Regions from separate parts of the Mesorhizobium sp. LCM 4577 genome, predicted to be linked through region 4. Evidence: predicted binding sites of a transcription regulator. Region 4 holds the regulator's gene; each other region holds the start of a gene.

The links. Region 4 encodes LexA, which represses DNA repair genes until DNA is damaged. Its sites were predicted from a motif close to TGTTCNNNNTGTGTTCNG; they were not measured.
Region 1: a site for LexA is predicted at 4,433-4,450, ahead of LCM4577_RS30730 (ATP-dependent helicase). Genes of this name have one in related genera too.
Region 2: a site for LexA is predicted at 1,695-1,712, ahead of LCM4577_RS25905 (PA0069 family radical SAM protein). Genes of this name have one in related genera too.
Region 3: a site for LexA is predicted at 2,407-2,424, ahead of LCM4577_RS00100 (ImuA family protein). Genes of this name have one in related genera too.

Annotation. Positions count from the first base shown of each region.
Region 1 covers NZ_MDDU01000054.1:70,440-76,063, reverse strand. The annotation lists gene LCM4577_RS30750 (hypothetical protein) at 1-300, shown strand, start outside; gene LCM4577_RS30745 (GGDEF domain-containing protein) at 570-1,355, shown strand; gene LCM4577_RS30740 (hypothetical protein) at 1,389-1,517, opposite strand; gene LCM4577_RS30735 (DUF982 domain-containing protein) at 1,771-2,073, opposite strand; gene LCM4577_RS30730 (ATP-dependent helicase) at 2,326-4,407, opposite strand; gene LCM4577_RS30725 (hypothetical protein) at 4,528-4,695, opposite strand; gene LCM4577_RS30720 (hypothetical protein) at 4,847-5,029, shown strand; gene LCM4577_RS30715 (LysR substrate-binding domain-containing protein) at 5,358-5,624, opposite strand, start outside.
Region 2 covers NZ_MDDU01000035.1:210,776-216,399, forward strand. The annotation lists gene moaB (molybdenum cofactor biosynthesis protein B) at 1-532, shown strand, start outside; gene LCM4577_RS25895 (GFA family protein) at 654-1,079, shown strand; gene LCM4577_RS25900 (glycosyltransferase) at 1,135-1,638, opposite strand; gene LCM4577_RS25905 (PA0069 family radical SAM protein) at 1,787-2,941, shown strand; gene LCM4577_RS25910 (ribonuclease HII) at 3,136-3,831, shown strand; gene LCM4577_RS25915 (F0F1 ATP synthase subunit B) at 4,211-4,702, opposite strand; gene LCM4577_RS25920 (F0F1 ATP synthase subunit B) at 4,714-5,295, opposite strand; gene LCM4577_RS25925 (F0F1 ATP synthase subunit C) at 5,357-5,581, opposite strand.
Region 3 covers NZ_MDDU01000001.1:15,432-20,596, forward strand. The annotation lists gene LCM4577_RS00085 (CoA ester lyase) at 506-1,381, shown strand; gene LCM4577_RS00090 (DUF1737 domain-containing protein) at 1,452-1,658, shown strand; gene LCM4577_RS00095 (metallopeptidase family protein) at 1,826-2,263, opposite strand; gene LCM4577_RS00100 (ImuA family protein) at 2,446-3,438, shown strand; gene LCM4577_RS00105 (DUF6504 family protein) at 3,380-4,855, shown strand; gene LCM4577_RS00110 (error-prone DNA polymerase) at 4,852-5,165, shown strand, end outside.
Region 4 covers NZ_MDDU01000024.1:272,807-278,430, forward strand. The annotation lists gene trpD (anthranilate phosphoribosyltransferase) at 1-428, shown strand, start outside; gene trpC (indole-3-glycerol phosphate synthase TrpC) at 433-1,245, shown strand; gene moaC (cyclic pyranopterin monophosphate synthase MoaC) at 1,247-1,723, shown strand; gene glp (gephyrin-like molybdotransferase Glp) at 1,723-2,928, shown strand; gene lexA (transcriptional repressor LexA) at 3,045-3,785, shown strand; gene LCM4577_RS22990 (ComEC/Rec2 family competence protein) at 3,779-5,624, opposite strand, start outside.

The sequences.
Region 1 (5,624 bases), on a different contig from region 4:
TCGATCGGCGGCTCCAGCGGCGTTGACGCGAATCTTGGCGCGAATGTCGGCGATACCGCCAACGCGATCCTTGGTCTCGGCATCGGTGATGATGCAGGCGTCACCGTCGGAAGGTTCTCCACCCTGGGCACGCCGAACACTCTCGGGACTCCGGACCGTGCTGCCATGAAGAGTGCGGTGGCTCAGATGTCCGGCACGAAACTGACCCGGATGAAGAAGCGTTGCGCCGACGTGCTCTCCAGCGAAGGAACGTATGACAAGGATCTCAGGATGCTCTGCCTGATGATTTCGCGCCGTTGACTTACTGTCGCAAGGCAACAGCCAACGTGAGTGTCTAACCGGCCGTGCGGCTCTGCGGCCTACCGCGTCGCCGGCTGCGGCCGGCGGCGCGCTGACGAGAAACTTCGGCCAGTCGGAGAGCCCGCCGCCTTTGGTGGCGGGCTTTCCGCTTGTCCCCACTGCGGGCGGATCGAGCGGCCTGTTAACCAGACTTGCATTGAAGCTAATGTATTAGGACTTCGTTTGCGCTCCCGCTGCACAATGGGCCCAACTGCAGTGGGAGCAATGCCATGCGCATCGATTTGTCCCCGACGAGTTGGGGCAGGGTCGTGGTGGTTACCGCCGCCGGCACTGCCTTTTTCATTGCCGCCGCGTTCTTCGTCGATTCCTTCAATTTCCCTTCGCTGTCGCCGCAGGCACTGCTGTGGGCGAAGCTCACGGACCTGTTCCTGCCGCTCGTCCTTGGTGGCTCCTTCCTGTTCTTCCTGATGTGGAAGATGCGCCAGCTCGCGATCGCCCAGAAGGAGCTCAGCATCGTCGCGGCGACCGACAGCTTGACGGCCGTCTTCAATCGCGGCGCCTTCTCGATGCTGGTGGAGGCCTATCTCGAACAGGCACGCAGCCACGACGTCGCCGACACCGGCGCGCTGCTGATCGTCGACGCCGACCATTTTAAATCGATCAACGACCGCCTCGGCCATGATTGCGGCGACCAGGCGCTGAAGCTGATCGCCAGCACGATCCAGGGGCAACTGCGCGGCGCCGACATTGTCGGCCGCATCGGCGGCGAGGAATTCGCGGTCTTCCTGCCGGGCGCCGACGCGACGCGCTCCTTCCTGGTCGCGGAATCGATCCGGCTGCGCATCCGCGAAGCCGAGTTTGCGCCCGGCGGCCAGCCATGGCCGCTCTCGGTCAGCATCGGCGGCATCGCCTTCAGGGGTCCAACCACCTACCACGACATGTTCCAGGTCGCCGACAAGCATCTCTACAAGGCGAAATCGAACGGACGCGACCAGGTGAGCTTCGAAAGCCCGCGCGGTTTGCCGTCGGCCGACATCGCCGGCACGGTCCACTGAACGGCTTCGCGGCGGGATTTGGCTGAACCGCTCTCAGCGGCGGCTGCTGTTGAGCAGCGGCCTATGCTGGCGGATCACCTGGCGCTCGACATCGAGATAGGGCCTGATCAGGCCCGCCACGGTCGGGGTCGGTTCCGGCTGATGCATCACGGCCGTCAGCATGTCGTGTTCGGTGAGCAGGCTCAGCCACTTCAGCGCTTCCCATTTGGGCGTTGCGCCGCCGCGCCCCGTGAGGCTGCGATTGATATAGCAGGATAGGAAAGCAGGCGCTTGCCACTGAGATGGCGGCCGAGCCGGCCGCGCCGATCGCCGAAGCTTCGCCGGCGGCCGCCAAACCGGAATGACGGTATGGAAATGCCTGCGATCCCGTGAACTGATATCCGGGGCCGGTTCCGTGAAAGGTAATGTCTTGTTGTCAGGCGGCGAAGCCACCCTGGCCGCGCGCCACCGGCTTGACGGAGGCAATCGGCTGCTCCGAAGGCCAGAGCACGCCGGCCGTCACCGCGAAGGTGATCAGCGCGTCGCGCGCGGCCTCGGCCGAGATCCCTCCACTCCGCGCGGCCTCGCAGGCCTTCACCGCGGCGCCGTAGCTGAGGCGGCGACGCGACGGCGGAAACTCGGTCAGGAAGTCGTGCATGTCGAACAGCGAGGCGATCATGCGTTTGTGGCCGGCGCCGACGCTGAGGGCGACCGGGGTGAAGAACGTCCTGTCGTGCATTCGGACCTCGTTTGTTGGCCGCGGAGGCGCTGAGCCTCCGGTCTGGGGGAGGGACGCCACACAACGCGGCTTGCGGCGGGAGGTTCCGCGCATGCCGATTTTTCCGCATCGGACCTGGTCCGTCGTGTGAATCGGCTAGAGCAATTCCAGGAAAGTGTGAGCGGTTTTCCGCCCCGGAATTGCGTAAAAACAAAGGGATAGAGCGTTTCCCCGCTTCCGTGAAACGGTGAAACGCTCTAGAGGGCAGGCAGCCTATTTCCACATGCCGCGCATGCGGGCGCCGAGATCGACCTTGACGCCCGGCCTCTGGCGCGGGTCGTCCTTGAGCGCGGCGCTTGCCCAGGACGATTGCTCGAACGCCGAAAGCATCGAGGCGGGGATGAAACGGGTGCGCGAGGCATAGACATGGCGGTCGCCGCGCGCCGCCTGGTTGTGCGGATAAAAGCGCTGCGGCACCACCAGATGCAGACTGTCCTTGGCCCTGGTCATCGCGACATAGAGCAGGCGCCGCTCTTCCTCGATGTCCTCCTTGGTGCCGACGCCGAGATCGGCGGGAATGCAGCCGTCTACCGTGTTGAGCACGAAGACGTTCTTCCATTCCTGGCCCTTGGCCGAGTGGATAGTCGACAGGATGAGGTAATCCTCGTCGCGATGCGGCGGCCCGGCCTGGTCGCTTGTGGCGTCGGGTGGATCGAGGGTGAGCTCAGTCAGGAAGCGCTCGCGCGACGGATAGGTCGATGCGATCTGCTCGAGCTGCAGAAGGTCGGCGCGGCGCGTGACCGCGTCCTCATGGATGCGCTCCATATGCGGCTCGTACCAGAGCCTGATCCGCTCCAGATCCGCCGGCCATTTGGCGCCGGCGCGTAAGCCGCTATAGATGTCGAGGAACACCGGCCAGTCCTGCGCGGCGCGCTGCGGTGGCCGGAAGCGAGCAAGGCCGAGCGCCTCGTCGAGCGACGTCGCCATGGCGTCCACGATCTGCGAGGCGGCGGACGGGCCGATCCCCGGCATCAGCTGCAGCACACGGAAACCRGCGACGCGGTCACGCGGGTTCTCGGCGAAGCGCAGCATCGCCAGCATGTCCTTCACATGCGCGGCGTCGAGGAATTTCAGGCCGCCGAACTTGACGAAGGGGATGTTGCGGCGTGTCAGCTCCACCTCCAGCGGTCCGCTGTGGCTAGAGGTGCGGAACAGCACCGCCTGCGCCTTCAGCGCAGTGCCGGCCTCGCGTTCGGCCAGGATCGCCTGGCAGACATAGTTGGCCTGCTCGGCCTCATCGCGCACGCTGACCAGTTGCGGCTTGTGCGAGGACCGGCGCTCGGTCCACAGATTCTTGGTGAAGCGCTCGCTCGCCTCGCCGATCACCCTGTTGGCGGCGGCCAGGATCGTCTCTGTCGAGCGGTAATTGCGCTCCAGCATGACGATCTCGGCGGGCCTTGCGAATTGTTTCGGAAAGTCGAGGATGTTGCGCACTTCTGCGGCGCGGAAGGAATAGATCGACTGCGCGTCGTCGCCCACCACGGTGAGCCCGGCGCCATCCGGTTTCAGCGCCAAAAGGATCGAGGCCTGCAGCCGGTTGGTGTCCTGGTATTCGTCGACCAGCACATGGTCGAAGCGGGAAGCGAGATGCGCGGCGATCTCGGGCTCGGCCGCCATCTGCGCCCAGTAGAGCAGGAGGTCGTCGTAATCGAGCACGTTCTGCGCCTGCTTGGCCTCGACGTAGGCCGCGAACAGCTCCTTGAGCTGGTCGGCCCATGCCGCGCACCAGGGGAAGGCGGAGCCCAGCACTTCGCCAAGCGGCGCCTGCGCATTCACGGCCCGTGAATAGATCTGTAGGCAGGTGCCTTTGGTCGGGAAACGGCTTTCGGTTTTCGAGAATCCCAGCTCGTGCCGGGCAAGGTTCATCAGGTCGGCCGAATCCTCGCGATCATGGATGGTGAAGGCGGGATCGAGCCCGATCTGCTCGGCATAATCGCGCAACAGCCTTGCGCCGATGCCGTGGAACGTGCCTGCCCAGGCCAGTGCGTCGGCGATGACCGCCGCGTCACGGCCGAGCACCTCGCCGGCAATGCGCTCGACGCGCTTGGCCATCTCGGCCGCGGCGCGACGCGAGAAGGTCATCAAAAGGATGCGGCGCGGATCGGCGCCCTTGACGATGAGATGGGCGACGCGATGCGCCAGCGTGTTGGTCTTGCCCGAGCCGGCGCCGGCGATCACCAGCAGCGGCGTCGTCACCTTGCCGTCGCCATGCACGACCGCCAGCCGCTGCTCGTCATTCAGCCGGGCAAGATAGGCGGGCGTCTCGAAGGACGAATCATGGGCGGCGATGTTCATCGCCCATCAAGCATCGTTTCCGCTTTGTTCGCAATAATTTCCTCGCCCCGCGCGAGCGGGGAGAGGTGGCCGCGAAGCGGCCGGAGAGGGGATTACGCGGCTACCTTGCCCCCGAGGCAACTACCGCTTCGGTTCCACCCCCATCGCGGCCGACTGCCGCCGTAGCCTGCGCCTTTCGTCGCTCGGCATATCCAGCGGCGCGACGTTTCCCGGCACCTCGTCGATGATCCTCACGGCAACGCGATAGGCGGTGTAGGCAAAAAGGCCGGCAAGCAGAAGGCGGACCATGATCAGTTCCTCGTTGCGTTCGATTGGCTCGGGATTTCAACCGGACGCGGGCTTGTTGGTTCCCACCCGCCTACGCAACCACCGTCCACGCAACCAAACCGCTATCGCCTCGTTTGCCCTTCATGAAAGGGGCGAACGAGAGGAGGTCGTCATGAAGAAACTTCCTGTACTGCTGGCTCTCGCGGCAGGGCTCGTGCTCGCCGCCTGYGACAACAGCGTGCAGCCCACCAAGGCACCGGGCGATGAAGTCAACCGGAACCCTCAGGTCGACAAGAACCCGGTGCCGAAATCGACCACCGGCGGAGACCAGCAGGGTACAGCGCCGAAGCAATAGGGCAGGGGGCGGGTTCAATTGTTGTCGGCCTGAAACGAAGAAGGCCGGCGCTGCTTGGGAGGAAGCTGGGTAGCGCCGGCCAAGCGGGAAAATCAGGCCCGCCGCACGATCCAACATAGCTGAGTCTCGACGTTGCGTCATGGCGTGATCGCGGTAGCCGGCTATAAGCGGAAAGATCACTGAAAAATCCTGAAATCCGCCGGGGTCCGCCTTCGCGTGCCTTGGATGTCGTGTCTTGATGCACGAAGTGGCGACCGGTGCCGACGGTTGGGTACTGGAGGCGTCGAGCAAGAAGTGCGCCAACGCTGGTAGGCGGCAATCCTGGCTCTCACGCCAGCGCCGAGCGGCCCTGCTGTCCGCCGGCGATCTCGACGTCGAGTTGGCGTTGCGTCAGCGCCGCCTCGGCCATGATCCACTGCTTGAACAGCTCGACCTTGCGGGCGCCGAGCGCCTTGATGGGGCTGACGAAATACCAGCCCGCCGTGTTGGGATGGTGGACCGCGAAGGGCGCCACCAGCCTTTCGGCGCGGATGTCGCTTGCCATATAGGCTCGGTTGGCGACGGCAAAGCCCATTCCGGCATTCGCCGCCTCGTA
Region 2 (5,624 bases), on a different contig from region 4:
CTTCATCCCGGTGCGCATCGCGGTGCTGACGGTCTCCGATACGCGCAGCCTTGCCGACGACAAGTCCGGCCAGACGCTGGCCGACCGCATCACGCAAGCCGGCCATACGCTTGCCGCGCGCGACATCGTCACCGACGACCGCGACAAGATCCGCGACAAGGTGCTCGGCTGGTCGAAGGACGAAAACATCGATGTCGTCATCACCACCGGCGGCACAGGCTTCACCGGCCGCGATGTGACACCGGAGGCGCTGGAGCCGATCTTCGAGAAACGCATGGACGGCTTTTCGGAAGTCTTCCACCGCATCTCCTACGACAAGATCGGCACCTCGACGATCCAGAGCCGGGCGACAGGCGGGGTCGTCAACGCCACCTTCGTCTTCGTGCTGCCGGGCTCGCCCGGCGCCTGCAAGGATGCCTGGGACGGCATCATCAAGGCGCAGCTCGACTACCGCCACATGCCCTGCAATTTCGTCGAGATCATGCCGCGGCTGGACGAGCATCTCCGGCGCGGCGGCAAGCCCGCCTCCTAACCGCAGGCAAAGCGAGCGGCCGGCATCCGGTTCGCAGGCGAAATGGCGCTATGGCCTGCGAGCAGCCATTTCGAAGCCGGCACCAGCAAAGTACCTTGCGCCGCGAACAAGGAACCTTGCCATGACCGTTCACAGCGGCGGCTGCCATTGCGGCAACATCCGTCTGATCTTCTCCACAGCGCTCGATCCGGCCGCGCTGGAAATTCGCGCCTGCCAGTGCTCCTTCTGCACACGCCATGGCTCGCGCGCGGCCGCCGACCCGAACGGCAGGCTGGTTATCTCGGTCGCGGACAGGGATCGCTTCCAGGTCTACCGCTTCGGCCTGCGCACCGCCGACTATCTCGTCTGCCGCGACTGCGGCGTCTATGTCGCGGCAATCGCCGGTCAGGGCGACGACGCCACGGCGGTCGTCATCGTCAACGCGCTCGACGATCGCGCGTCGTTCTCGCGCGAGCCGGTCGCCGTCTGGTTCGACACCGAGACGCGCGAGCAGCGCCTGGCCAGGCGCCGCAGTGCCTGGATGCCGGTTGAGATCGAGGGGATCTGACTGGGCTGGGTTGCGCTTCTTCCTTCTCCCCTTGTGGGAGAAGGGAGAGCCGGCCTTACTTCGGCGGCGCCACCCAGATTTCGGCGTTCAACCGCCTGGTCGCCAGGCCGCGCGCCAGGGCTTCAGCGCTGCGCGCGCTCTTTGCCAAGGCCGATGCCTGGCGCTTGCTTATAACAAGGCCTTCGGCCAGCGCCCGGTTGCCCGAAAAGACGCGGGCCAGGAATGGCGCCCGATCGGCGCGGGCGCGTGAAAAGCGCGCCGGCATAGTCTGCTTCGCCGTGTGCGCCACGACCTCGTCGATCCAGCCTTCGGCGAGCCGGGCGCCGGGTTCCAGAAGCAGCAGCCAATCGCCTTTGGCCTGGCCGATGCCCACGGCGATCCCGCCGGTCACATAATGACAGCCGGCATGCTCCGCCACCCGATGCGTCTGGTCGGTCGAGCCTTGATCGCAGACGATCACGTCGCGCACCACGCCTTCGACCGCGCCGCCGACCAGCGAGGCGAGCGTGCGGGCAAGACCCTCCTCGTCGTTCAAGGTTTCGATGAGAACGCTGAGCATATCAGCCGAATAGCGGAAAGCGCGGCGAAGCGCCAGTTGGGCGCTCCAAGCGAAAAAGTTCTTGCTTTGTTCTCATCGGTAAAATAGGAATAGTTTCATGAACAGAGCGATTCGACAGCCTGCCGACAGTCCTTGGGAGAGGGCGAAAATGGAACAGATCGTACGCGCCGATATTGCTGCTTTCGGAGCAGGACGAGCCGAGATGGCAAATGCGATGATCGAGCAGAGCGGCATGCGCGTGCGGCCCGATCGCAATCGCGGCCGTTCGGCCGGCATCAACCCGTCCGGCCGGTTCGAGCCGGTCAGCCGACATGTGTTCGACGACGGCTGGAACTCGCTGGAGGAACTGCCGCCGTTCAAGACGGAAGTGCAGGTCGAAAAGCCGCGCACGATCATCACGCGCAACGAGTCGCCCGACATTTCCTTCGACCGTTCGATCAACCCCTATCGCGGCTGCGAGCATGGCTGCGTCTATTGCTTCGCCCGGCCGACGCATGCCTTCATGGGCCTGTCGCCGGGGCTCGATTTCGAATCGAAGCTGTTCGCCAAGCCGGACGCGGCGCGCATGCTGGACCGGGAATTGTCGAAGCCGGGCTATCTGCCGCGCACGATCGCCATCGGCACCAACACCGATCCCTACCAGCCGATCGAGAAACAATACCGGATCATGCGCGAGATCCTGGAAGTGCTGGAGGCGCGCGGCCATCCGGTCGGCATCGTGACGAAGTCTGCACTGGTGACGCGCGACATCGACATCCTGTCGCGCATGGCCGAGCGCGGCCTTGCAAAAGTGGCGCTGTCGGTGACGACGATGGACCGCATGCTGGCCCGCACCATGGAGCCGCGCGCGTCGACGCCGACGAAGCGGCTGGAGGCGATCAGGCAGCTTTCGGATGCCGGCATTCCGGCATCCGTGATGGTGGCGCCGATCATCCCGGGTCTCAATGATCCGGAGATGGAACGCATCCTCGATTCGGCCAGAGCCGCGGGCGCCAGGGAGGCCGGCTACGTCATCCTGCGCCTGCCGCTCGAAGTGGCGCCGATCTTCAAGGACTGGCTGTTGCGGCATTATCCGGACCGCTATCGCCATGTGATGTCGCTGATCCGTTCGATGCGCGACGGCAAGGATTACGATTCGGAATGGGGCAAGCGCATGAAGGGCGCCGGCCCCTATGCCTGGCAGATCGGCCGACGCTTCGAGATCGCCGCCAAGCGGCTGGGCCTCAATATCGAGCGACGGCAGCTTCGCACCGACCACTTCGTCGCAGGCTCCGGCGCCGGCGAGCAACTGATGCTGCTTTGACTTGGGTGCCGGCCATGACGGGCCGGTGCCAAGCACTTCCAGACACAGCGATTTTCCGTCTGGAATTGTCACTTGTTCGAAATTCCGTCCGGCCCTTGTCCCCCGGCCGTGAGACGGTGCCTTCCCGGTCCGACGCCCCATCCGACCCGGAAGGACTTGCGGAGAATCGGAGCCGATGCGAACCTCGCCGCACCATGGCTCGCGCGCGTTCCGATTCTCCGCTTCTCTTTGAAATGGTCGAGAAGCCCGACTTCTCGATCGAGACGAAGGCGATGGCCGACGGGCTGTGGCCGGTCGCCGGCATGGATGAGGCAGGCCGCGGTCCGCTCGCCGGTCCGGTGGTGGCCGCCGCGGTGGTGCTCAATCCCGCCAACATCCCGGAAGGCCTCGACGATTCCAAACGCCTCACCCATTTGCAGCGAGAGGCGCTGTTCCTCAAGATTCTCGGCACTGCGCTCAGCGTCTCGATGGCCTCGATCAGCGCCGAAGGCATCGACAACAGCAACATCCTGAAGGCAAGCCTCGAAGCGATGCGCCGAGCCGCCGCGGGTCTCTCGCTGCAGCCGAAGCTCGCCTTGGCCGACGGCCGCGACGTTCCTCCTGGTCTCGCCTGCGAAGGCCGGGCGCTGATCAAGGGCGACCAGCGCTCGCAGTCGATCGCCGCCGCCTCGATCGTCGCCAAGGTGATGCGCGACCGCATGATGTGCGGCTGCGGCGGACATCACGAGCATTACGGCTTCGAGGTGCATATGGGCTATGCGACGGTCCGGCACCGCACCGCGATCGAGATGCATGGGCCGGTGGCACGGCTGCATCGGGCGTCGTTCGCGCCTTTCCGGCTGGGTGGCGCTGAGGTGGTCGAGGAAGAGGGTTTGGCCGGGTTGGAATAAGCGACGGCGCCGGTGACGGCTGATCTTCCCCTCGTGGGGGAGATGTCCGGCAGGACAGAGGGAGGCGCTGTCCGCCGATTTAACGGTGCTTGGGTTCCTCTCCCCGCCAAAGGCGGGGAGAGGTGGCCGCGAAGCGGACGGAGAGGGGCTTCGTAGGGCGCTCCCCTCTCCGTCTTGGCTTCGCCGAGCCACCTCTCCCCACATTCGTGGGGCGAGGAACCTTGATCCTGCGGCGCCGCGATCCTTCGCGCCCCCTCTGCCCTGCCGGGCATCTCCTTCACAAGGGGGAGATTGGCAGCTTCGACGCCCGCTTCCTTACCAAACAAAAAAGCCGCCGGGTTACCCGGGCGGCTTTTGACTTCGAAACTTCGACGCAAGTTCAGTTCAGCTTGGCCTTCACGTCATTGAGCGCCGACTTGAACAGATCCGCACCGGCCTTGGCATCGACCTTGGCGGCGAGCAGCGCGCGGGCGGCTTCGACGGCGATGTCGACGGCCGAGGCGCGCACTTCGCTGACGGCCTCGCGCTCGGCCTGGCTGATCTTCTGCTCGGCAAGCGCGGTGCGCCGGGCGACATAGTCCTCGGTCTTCTTGGCCGCCTCGGAAGCGAGCAGTTCAGCCTCGCGCTTGGCGGCGGCGACGATGTCGGCGGCCTCCTTCTCGGCTTCCTTGCGCTTCTGCTGATACTGGCCGAGCAGTTGCTGGGCTTCCTCACGAAGCTTGCGCGCTTCCTCGAGCTCGGCGCTGATCTTGGCCGCGCGGGCGTCGAGCGACTTGGCGAGCATGCCCGGCACCTTCAGATAGATGACGGCGCCAAGGAAGATGAGCAGGGCGATTGTGGCCCAGAGCGTGGCGAGTGATGTGGCGTCCATGATCCCGCTCCTCACCGGCTCGCAGATTTGACCGCGGCCGCGATCTCGGACTTGTCGGCCTTACCGCCGACAAGCGCCTCGACGATGGCCGATGTGGTGTCCTCGGCGATCGTGCCGACTTCCTTCATCGCCTTGGCCTTGATCGAGGCGATGCTCGCCTCGGCCTCGCCAAGCTTCTTCTCGAGCTCGGCCTCAAGCTTCTTGCGCGTGCCCTCGGCTTGCGCCTTGGCGGCGTCGCTTGCCTGCTGGCCGATCTTGTTGGCGTTGGCCTTGGCCTCCGCCAGTTCCTGCTCATAGGCGGCAACGGCGGCATCCGCCTCGCCCTTCAGCCTTGCGGCATGGTCGAGGTCCTGGGTGATGCGGTCGTTGCGGACATCGATGATGCCGCCGAGACGCGGCATCACAACGCGCTTCAGGAACAGGTAGAACAGCCCGAAGGTGATGACCAGCCACAGGATCTGCGACGGGAAGGTCTTGGCATCGAACGGCGGGAACGCTTCATGCTCCGCGGCGGGCACGGCAGTGCCCGCATGCGTATCGCCCTCGGCCGCGGCCGGCGCTGTTTCTTGCGCATAGGCAGATGTCACGAACATCTCATTCCCCTGTCCATGGAACGGGGCCGCACCATGCGGCCCCTTTCGTCAGCTCTCAATCTTACTTGAAGACCAGGAGCAGAGCGATCAGGAGCGAGAAGATGCCCAGAGCTTCGGTCACGGCGAAGCCGAAGATCAGGCGGCCGAACTGGCCATCAGCGGCCGACGGGTTGCGGAGCGCGCCCGAGAGGTAGCTGCCGAAGATGTTGCCGAGGCCGATGCCCGCGCCGCCCATGCCGATGCAGGCGATACCAGCGCCGATAGCAGCTGCTGCAGTTGCGTCCATTTCAAAACTCCTGTGGTTTGCTTGTTCGTTGCAGTTGGTACGT
Region 3 (5,165 bases), on a different contig from region 4:
GCGTGCCCGCCACGTGGCGCGACCTTGGGGCGAAAAGTAGGACATCCGCCGCGACGCGCAGTCTTTGCGGCTCGACGAGCCACCAGCCTTCATTGCGGAGCCGGCGCGGCAGCGACCAGCGGGATGTATGTGGCGTTTGCATGGCGGCCTTGTCACCGACGGGCGCGGTAAGGGCGCGGCGGATTGGAGGAGGTTTTCCGCAAGGGTTTGCAGTTTTCGTGCAGGCCAGCCCCTTGAGAGACAGGCCAATCGCACAGGGAGCTCCCCCTCTCCGTCTCGGCTTCGCCGAGCCACCTCTCCCCCGCCATAAAGGCGGGGGCGAGGAACCCAAGCTGCGAAGGGCGCTACCTTGGCGATTGGCGTTTCCTCGCCCCCACAAAGTGGGGGAGAGGTGGCTCGGCGCGCAGCGCTGAGACGGAGAGGGGGCTGGCGCTGCCCTATGCGATTGTCCTGCCCTCGAGGGACTCACCTTGCCTCGCCCGCCATCACCCGGCATAGATCGGCCATGGCCCAAGAACCCTACAGCCCGCGCCGCTCGGTGCTTTACATTCCCGCCTCGAACGACAAGGCGCTCGCCAAGCTCGCCTCGCTTGCCTGCGACGCCATAATCATCGACCTCGAGGACGCCGTCCTGCCCGCCGACAAGAAGGCCGCGCGCGACAAGGTCGCCGGCATCCTGGCTGCGCGCCCCGAACGGCGCTGCGAGATGGTGGTGCGCATCAATCCTTTGGCCAGCGAATGGGGCACCCACGACCTGTTGGCCGTGGCCAAGGCCGAGCCCGACGGCATTCTACTGCCCAAGATCGGCACGCCGCGCGACATCCTGGAAGCGGGCGACCTGCTCGACGACAATTTCGCGCCGGACAGCGTGAAACTATGGGCGATGGTCGAGACGCCCAGAGCGCTGCTCAACATCGGCGCCATCGCCGAGCTTGGCCGCGATCCGGCGGCACGCCTCAATTGTTTCGTTACCGGAACGAATGACCTGGTGAAGGCGACCGGCATCCTGGRGGACCGGCGCTATCTGATGCCCTGGCTGATGCAGCTGGTGCTCGCCGCTCGCGCCGGCGGCCTCGACGTCATCGACGGCGTCGCTAATGATTTTCGCGACCTCGACGCCTTTGCCCGCGAATGCGCCGAGGCCGCCGCCATGGGCTTTGACGGCAAGTCGCTGATCCACCCTGCCCAGATCGAGCCGGCGAACCGCGCCTTTTCGCCGTCGGCGGAGGCGCTGGCCGGGGCCCGCGCCATCCGGGATGCGTTCGCGCAGCCCGAAAATGCCGGCAAGGGGGTGATTGCGCTGGATGGCAAGATGGTCGAGCGGCTGCATCTGGCGGAAGCCGAGAAACTTCTGGCGAAGGCCGCGATCATCGGCGCATGATGCGCCGGGCGCGTTTTCAGGCCCGGCTTTCCGCCCGGTCATAACAGCTTAGGCACGACAGGACAGATCCATGAAACTCTACCGCTTCCTCACCGGCCCGGACGACGCCACCTTCTGCCACAAGGTGACGGCGGCGCTGAACAAGGGCTGGCACCTGTTCGGCTCGCCGACCTACGCCTATGACAAGAAGACCAAGTCGATGCGCTGCGGCCAGGCCGTGGTGAAGGATGTCGAAGGCCAGGAATACACGGCCGACACCAAGCTCAGCGACTGGTAGGCGACGCCCCCTCACCCAGCCTCCGCTTCGCTCGGCTGACCTCTCCCCGAGGGGAGAGGAGGCGGTCGGCGCCGGCGCCAACCTCTTCTCCCCACCGGGGAAGGTGGCCGCGAAGCGGCCGGATGAGGGGGAGTCGCCGCGAAGAACGATGCGGATGACGAGGTGCTTTAGCCCGCTGCCGCCTGCTCGGCCGCCTCCTCGATCCGCTCCATGTCATCGTCCGACAGGCCGAAATGGTGGCCGATCTCGTGGATCAGCACATGGGTGACGATGTCGCCCAGCGTCTCCTCGTTCTCGGCCCAGTAGTCGAGGATGGCGCGGCGGTAGAGCGTGATGCGGTTCGGCCCCTCGCCGGTCTGCGGGTTCCAGCGCTCGGCGATGCCGCGCCCCTCGAACAGGCCGAGCAGGTCGAAGGGCGTCTCCAGCGACAGGTCGTCCATGATCTCGTCGGTCGGAAAATCGGCGATCTGGATGACGATCTCGCCGGTGAGCTGGCGGAACTCTTCCGGCAGATGGGCATAGGTCTCCAGCGCCAGAAGCTCCATCTCGTCCATCGACGGCGAGAGCTGGTCGTGCCAGGTGCGGGTCTTGTAGATGCGGGCCATGAAATGTCCTTTGATCCAGGCATATAGGCTTTCGCGCCGATAGAGGCAAATGAGCCGGCTGGCGGGCTTTCCCGAGGGTAAAGAGTGAAGGAATAAATTCCTTGTGACTCCGCTTGACTCTTCCGGGGCCCTCTGGAATCTATAAGAACATAACAGGAACAATTGCTGCGGAAGTGAACGTCATGGCGATGAGCGCCGTGGCGCGGGACACTGTTTTTGCCCTGCGCCGCCAGATCGCGAAGATCGAAGGAACGCTGCCCGAGCGCCTGCAGGCGCCGGCGCCTGGCGCGCCTCTCGATGCTGCCAGGTTGGACATGACGCTTGTCCGGCGTGGCCTCGCCGTGGCTGCGGCGGACGCCTTCCTGCGCACCGGCATCGAACGCCTCGACACCGCCCTTGGCGGCGGCCTGCCCAGGGCGGCGCTCAGCGAGATCCATGGCCTGGAGACCCGCGATGCCGGCACCGTCGCCGGCTTCGCGCTGTCGCTCGTGAGCCTGATCCTCAAGGAAAGGCAGGGCCTGCCGATTCTCTGGGTCGGCACGGCGGAAATCTTCCACGAGGCAGGCCTTCCCTATGCCAGAGGCCTTCACGCTTTGTTCGGCATCGAGCCGGAGCAATTGCTGTTTTCCGAGGCGCCGAAGCTGCTCGACGCGCTGTGGATCGCCGAGGAGGCCGCCCGCATGACCGCCTTCGCCGCGGTCATCCTCGAGATCCGCGGCAGTCCGCAACGGCTCGACCTCACCGCCACGCGGCGGTTGCACGCGCGGGCGCAAAATGCCGGCAGGCCGGTGCTTTTGCTGCGCCAGGCCGGCGCGGCCGACCCCACCGCCGCCCCTGTGCGCCTCATCGTTTCGGCAGCGCCGGCGGCCAGCCGCGAGACGGTCGCCGGGCCGCTCGCCGGCTCGATCGGCCGCCCCGCCTTCAAAGTCGATATCGGCAAGAGCCGCACGGCCCTGCCCGGACAATTCACACTGGAGTGGAACCCAAATGAGCACGCTTTTGCAGAAAGAACAGAGAATTCTGTCGCTGTGGTTCCCGCATCTCAGCGCGGAGCGGATCCTGCGTCAGCGTCTGGGGCGGTCCTGGCGTTCCCGGCCCTCGCATCATCTGCCTCTGGTGATCAGCCATCGCGACAACAACACCCAGCGCATCGCAGCCCTCGACGAGCGGGCTGAGGCGCTCAAATTGAAGCGTGGCATGGGCATTGCCGATGCCCGCGCCATGCATCCTTCGATCGATGTGGTCGAGGCCGACCCGGAAGCCGACCGCCGCCTGCTCGAAGGCCTTGCCGACTGGTGCGACCGCTACACGCCGCTGGTGGCGATCGACGCCGAGGACGGGCTGTTCCTCGACGTCACCGGCTGCACGCATCTGTTCGGCGGCGAGCGCGCCATGCAGGACGAGATTCTCACCCGCTTCTTCCAGCAGGGTTTCGATGTCCGCGCAGGCCTCGCCTCCACGCCGGGCGCCGCCTGGGCGGCAGCGCGCTTCCATGGCGACCGCATCGTGGCCGGCGGCGAGGAGGAGGCGCTGCTTTCGCCGCTGCCGCTGTCGGCGCTGCGCATCGCGCCGGAGACCCGTACCGGCCTGGAAAGTGTGGGCCTGCGCACCGCCGGCGCGGTGATGGCAGCACCCCGCGCGCCGCTCGCCCGCCGCTTCGGCGCCTCTCTTCTTCTGCGCCTCGACCAGGCGCTCGGCCGTCTCGATGAGGCCGTGTCGCCGCGCCTTCCCGTCGCGCCGCTCTCGGTCGAGCGCCATCTTGCCGAGCCGGTCATGCTCACCGACGACATCGAGCGGCTGGTGAGCCGGCTGGCGATCGCCTTGAAGACCGATCTCGAGCGCCGCGGCGAAGGCGCAAGGACGCTGGCGCTGCTTCTCTTCCGCGTCGACGGCGCCGTCAGCCGCATCGCCGTCGGCACCTCGCGTCCGATGCGCGAGCCGCGACTGATCCAAAGACTGTTCCACGAGCGGCTGACCGCGCTGGAGCAGAGCATCGACGCCGGCTTCGGCTTCGACCTCGTGCGGCTGTCCGTGCTGTCGGTCGCCGCCTTCGACTTGACCCAGGGCGACCTGACCGGCGAGGCCGACGATGATGACGCCGACATCGCGCTGTTCGCCGACCGCGTTCGCGCCCGCCTCGGCGAGGCCGCCGTTTTGAAACCCGTTGTCGTCGAAAGCCATCTGCCGGAACGCGCCGTCAAGACAGTGCCTTTCGCCGAAGCGCCGCAACGGCGCGCGCCGGCGGCCGGCCGGGCGGCGCCCCCGATGACCGTCTATCCGCCGGAGCGGCCGGTGCGCCTGTTCCGCTCGCCCGAGCCGATCGAGGTGCCGGCGACCGAGATCCCCGAGGGACCGCCGATGAATTTCCGCTGGCGGCGCGCGCTCTACCGCGTCGCCCGCGCCGAAGGCCCTGAACGCATCGCCGCCGAATGGTGGCGGCAACTGCCCGGCGAGGAGGAAACGCCGACCCGCGACTATTACCGCATCGAGGACAGCGAAGGGCGCCGCTACTGGCTCTACCGCCAGGGTCTTTACAGCAGCGCGCCCCAGGCCGCACCGCCGCGCTGGTACATGCATGGGGTGTTCGCATGAACGCGCTGACCGCCATCCCCTATGCCGAGTTCGGCATAAGCTCGAATTTCTCCTTCCTGCGCGGCGCCTCCAAGCCGGAGGAGCTGGTGGTCACGGCGAAATTCTACGGTTTTTCGTCGATCGGCCTTGCCGACAGGAACACGGTCGCCGGCGTCGTGCGCGCCTGGCAGCAGGCCAAGGTGGAGAAGATGGCCTATCATCCCGGCTGCCGCCTGGTGTTCGGCGACGGCACGCCGGACATCCTCGCCTATCCCCGCGACCGCCAGGGCTGGGGGCATCTCTGCCGCATGCTCACCCAGGCCAATTTGCG
Region 4 (5,624 bases):
TTTTCCTGCCGGAATGGATCATGCCGGTGGCCGAGACTTTGAAGGCGCTGGGCGCCGAGCACGCCTGGGTCGTCCATGGCGACGGCTATGATGAGATCACCACCACGGGCGAGACCCAGGTGGCGGAGCTTGCCGGCGGCGAGATCCGCAGCTTTACCCTGACGCCGGAAGCCGCCGGGTTGAAGCGGCACACCAGGGAAGAGCTGCGCGGCGGCGATGCGGCCTACAACGCCAAGGAGTTACGCGATATGCTGGGCGGAGCGCCCGGCGCTTATCGCGATACGGTGCTGATGAATGCCGGCGCCGGGTTGGTCGTGGCCGGCAAGGTGACGACTTTGGCCGACGGCATCGCGGCGGCGGCGCAAGCGATCGACAGCGGCCGCGCGCTTGGCGTGCTGGACAAGCTTGTCGAGATTTCGAACGGATAAGGCCTTGTCGGATATCCTGCGCAAGATCGAAGCCTACAAGCGCGACGAGATCGCCGCGGCGAAAGCGAAGGTACCGTTCGCCGAGATCAAGGCGCGGGCAAAGGATGCCGGTGCGACGCGCGGCTTCCTCGCGGCGCTCGACGCCAAGCGCCGGGCCGGCAACTTCGCGCTGATCGCCGAGATCAAGAAGGCCAGCCCTTCCAAAGGCCTGATCCGCGCCGATTTCGATCCGCCGGCGCTCGCCGGGGCTTATCAGAAAGGTGGCGCAGCCTGTCTTTCGGTGCTGACCGATGCTCCGTCCTTTCAGGGCGCGCCGGAATTCCTGACGGCGGCGCGGGCAGCGGTACGCTTGCCGGCCCTGCGCAAGGATTTCCTGTTCGATCCCTACCAGGTCTACGAAGCGCGCGCCTGGGGCGCCGACGCGATCCTGATCATCATGGCGAGCGTCGACGACACGCTGGCCAGGGACCTCGAAGCGACCGCCTTCGAGCTCGGCATGGACGCTCTGATCGAGGTGCATGACGAGGCTGAAATGGAGCGTGCGCTAAAATTGTCGTCGCGGCTGATCGGCATCAACAACCGCAATCTGCGGACCTTCGAGACCAGCCTTGAGACTTCCGAACGGTTGGCGCCGATGGTGCCGGCGAACCGGCTGCTGGTCGGCGAAAGCGGCATCTTCACGCATCAGGATTGCCGCCGGCTGGAGAAGAGCAAGATCGGCACCTTCCTGGTCGGCGAGAGCCTGATGCGACAGGCCGATGTGGCCGCGGCAACCGAGCTTCTGCTGACGGGCAAGGCAGCGGCCGAGGCCGTCTGATATGGCCCTCACCCATCTCGGCGCCAAGGGCGAAGCCAACATGGTCGATGTCGGCGACAAGGCCGAGACGACGCGCACGGCGATCGCCGAAGGCGTTGTCTCCATGCAACCTGAAACGCTGGAGATGATTCTTGCTGGCGACGCCAAGAAAGGCGACGTGCTGGGCACAGCGCGTATCGCCGGCATCATGGCCGCGAAGAAGACGCATGAGCTGATCCCGCTTTGCCATCCGCTGCTTCTCACCAAAGTGGCCGTCGAGATCGAGCCGGACCGCACGCTGCCCGGCCTCAGGGTCACCGCGCTCGCCCGTGTCACCGGCAAGACCGGCGTGGAGATGGAGGCGCTGACCGCCGCCTCGGTCGCTTGCCTCACCATTTACGACATGGCCAAGGCGGCGGACCGCGGCATGGTGATTTCCGGTATCCGGCTGGTCGAGAAGACCGGCGGCAAGTCGGGCGATTACAAGGTGGATGCCTGATGGCTTTGGTTCCGGTCGCCGAAGCGCTCGAACGCCTGCTCGATGGCGCAGCACCTTTGCCGGGCGAAAGCATTCCGCTGGCGGATGCAGCCGCGCGGGTCCTGGCGGAACCGGTCGTGGCGCTGCGCACGCAGCCGCCCTTCAACGCCTCCGCCATGGACGGCTACGCCGCGCGCGCCGCCGACGTCGCTTCGGCGCCGGCGCAACTCGAAGTCATAGGCACGGCGCCTGCCGGCCGCGGCTTTTCCGGGACCGTCGGCGAAGGCCAGGCCGTGCGCATCTTCACCGGCGCGCCGCTGCCTGAAGGCGCCGACACCATCGTCATTCAGGAAAACGTCCGCGATCGCGGCAATGGCAGGATCGAGGTCACGGAACCGACCGCGAAAGCACGCAACGTACGCCGCCGCGGGCTCGACTTCGGTGAGGGCGACGTGCTGCTCGAAAAGGGCCGCGTGCTCGATGCGGCAGCCCTTTCGCTGGCCGCCTCGGCCAACCATCCCGCCCTGAATGTCGTACGCCGGCCGCTGGTCGCAATCATCGCCACCGGCGATGAACTGCTGCCCCCGGGCAGCGCGCTCGGCCCCGATCAGATCATTTCGTCGAATGCATATGGCGTCGCCGCCGCCGCCCAGTCGGTCGGCGCACGTGCGCTCGATCTCGGCATCGCCGCCGACCGCAAGGAGGCGATCGCCGCGTTGGTCAGGAAAGCGGTCGAGGCGAATGCCGATGTCATCGTCACGCTCGGCGGCGCCTCCGTCGGCGACCACGACCTGATCCATGACGTGCTGACCGGCGAAGGCATGCAGCTCGACTTCTGGAAGATCGCCATGCGCCCCGGCAAACCTCTGATGTTCGGCCGGCTTGGCAATGTCCGCTGCATCGGCCTGCCCGGCAACCCGGTGGCCAGCATCGTCTGCTCGCAGCTTTTCCTGAAGCCTCTGCTTGCCCGGCTCGGCGGCCGCGACCACAGGCAGGACGTGCGGGTGGCCCGGCTGGGCGCCGCGATGCAGGCCAACGACCTCAGGCAGGACTATGTGCGCGCCGTCGTGCGCGAGGACGCCGGCACGCTGATTGCGACTCCCTTCAGCATCCAGGACTCCTCGATGCTCAGAATGCTCGCCGACGCCAACGGCCTGATCGTGCGCGAGCCTTTCGCGCCGGCAGCCGAAACCGGCGCCGAATGCAGCGTTCTGATGTTACGCTAAACAAAACGTCAACAAATTCACTAAACTTTAAACGGTTGCGGAACACAACTGGAACAGATAGTGTTTGTTCTGGGTTTGTTTTTCTGATTCTGGTTTCAGAACCCGTGGGGGCCGCCATGCTGACGCGCAAACAACATGAACTTCTGATGTTCATCCACGAAAGGCTGAAGGAAAGCGGGATTCCGCCGTCTTTCGACGAGATGAAGGAAGCGCTCGACCTCGCCTCCAAGTCCGGCATCCACCGGCTGATCACGGCGCTGGAGGAACGCGGCTTCATTCGCCGGCTACCGAACCGGGCGCGAGCGCTGGAAGTGTTGCGGCTGCCCGACTCGATCGCCCCCGGCCTCAATGCAGCGAAGAAGTTTTCGCCGAGCGTCATCCAGGGAAGCCTGGGTCAGAACAATCTCAACCGTCAGATCAAGCCGGCTGCGCCATCGCGCGCCCCGACGCCAAGCAATGACGACGATGCCGGGTCCGCCGTATCCATTCCGGTGATGGGCCGCATCGCCGCCGGCGTGCCGATCGACGCCATCCAGCACCAGACGCATTCGATCACAGTGCCGCCGGACATGATCGCCGGCGGCGAGCATTACGCGCTGGAGGTCAAGGGCGACTCGATGATAGAAGCCGGCATCTTCGACGGCGACACCGTCATCATCCGCAACGCCAACACGGCAAGCCCGGGCGAGATCGTGGTCGCGCTGGTCGATGACGAGGAAGCGACGCTCAAGCGCTTCCGCCGCAAGGGCGCCTCGATCGCGTTGGAGGCCGCCAACCCGGCCTACGAGACCCGCATCTTCGGGCCGGACCGGGTCAAGGTGCAGGGCAAGCTTGTTGGGTTGATCCGCCGCTACTGATCCGGTTGCGAAGGTTTCGCATCCGCCCGCTCAGGCTTTTGATAAGGCGGCAGTCCTCTCGCCTCGCGAGTATATTTCCGCTGCTCGTGCCAGGGCCGATATGGCTCTTCCACAGCATAGCGGACGGCCGGCCGCGCGGTTGCCGATTGCGGATCGAAGAAGACGGCGGCGCTGCCGTCGCGCGCCAGCTGCCGCTTGGTGACGACAAGCACGCGCGGATCGTAGCAAGGATTGTAGGCGGTGGCGTCGTTGATGACGATGAGATCAGCGAAGCCGCAGGCAGGCCGGGCACTGTCGCGGTTTTCAGCGAGTGCGACGATGGCGCCGGATGGATGCCGGCCGATGCAGAGATCACCCGTACAGTAGAACGGCGAGCCGGGCGGCAGGTCGACGGGATCGGCGATGTCCAGCGCATCTTTGGCAAACGTCTCCGGCGGCACGATTGTCTCGGCTTTCAGCGCCCGTTTCCAGTTGTCGGTGGTGAACTCGTTGGAACGTTCGCGATTGACGGCAAGCTCGCCGCCGCCGATCGGCATCGCCACCAGATGCGCGTCCTCGGAAATGAGTACATCCGGCGTGCGGACATGCGGAATGGCCAGCAGCGCGGCGAGCGCAAAGGGAACGGCGGCAAGCCTCAGCCAGGTGGTGGCCATCGTCGCGATCACCAGCGCGACCGTCGCCAGCAGCACCGACTGGATCGAGATCAGCCCGACGGCGTCGACCGGTGAGCGCTCGGAGATCCACGACGAAATGGCGATCATCGCCGTCAGCCCCTTGCCCATGACAAAGAGGAACGGACCGTCGAAGCCGAAGGGCATGGCCAGTGCGCTCAGCACGGCGAACGGCATGACGATCAGCGAGACGATCGGCATGACCGCCAGGTTGGCGAGCAGGCTGAGCGGCGACACGCGCTGGAAATGCCAGATCGCAAACAGTAATGTCGCGCTGCCCGCGATGAGCGACGTCACGGCGGCGCCACCCACACCGACCGCCAGTTTTCGCGACAGGAACCCGAGCAACGAACGTTTTGCCGGCGGCGCGGTCGTTTTGCCGGCGCGATAGTCGGCAAAGCCGGCATAGGCGCCGACCAGGGCGGCGGTGGCGGCGAAGGACATCTGGAAGCTCGGGCCGACCACTTCGTGCGGCGAGACGAGGATCACCGCGATTGCCGAGATCGCCAGGTTGCGCATGGTGAGCGCCGCGCGGTCGAAGAGCACGGCGGCGAGCATCACGGCGAGCATAATGAAGCTTCGCTCGGCCGCCACCACGATGCCGGAGATCACGAGGTATGCCGCGATCGAGATGAGCGCGATCCCGGCGGCATATTTCTTCACCGGCCGGCGCGACGAGAAATCGGGAAACAGCGCGAAGGCGCCGCGCAAAAGCACCATGATCGTGCCGGCGACCAGCGCCATGTGCAGGCCGGAGATCGAGATGATGTGGTAGATGCCGGTGCGCCGCATCGACTCGTTGATTGCTTCCGGAATGCCGGCGCGCACGCCGACGATCAGCGCCGCCGCGATCTCGCCCTCGGATCCGCCGATGCTGCTCCTGATGTGATCGGCGATCCCTTCGCGCGCGTTTTCGACTGCCGATGCGACGCGCGCGCCAAAGGGCGCCTCCACTGGCGCAATCAGCTTCGGATCGCCCAGGAAAAACCCGCTGCCGCCGATGCCGGCAAAGTAGCTGTCGAAGGAAAAATCGTAGCTGTCCGGCCGAACCGGCCCGGTCGGCGGCAGCAACTTGGCATAGCCCGTCAGCATCGACCCCGCCGTCATGCCGGGCGGGATCCTGCGCGCCGACAGCCTGACGCGGTCCGGCGCGTAGCGCAGCTTCGGA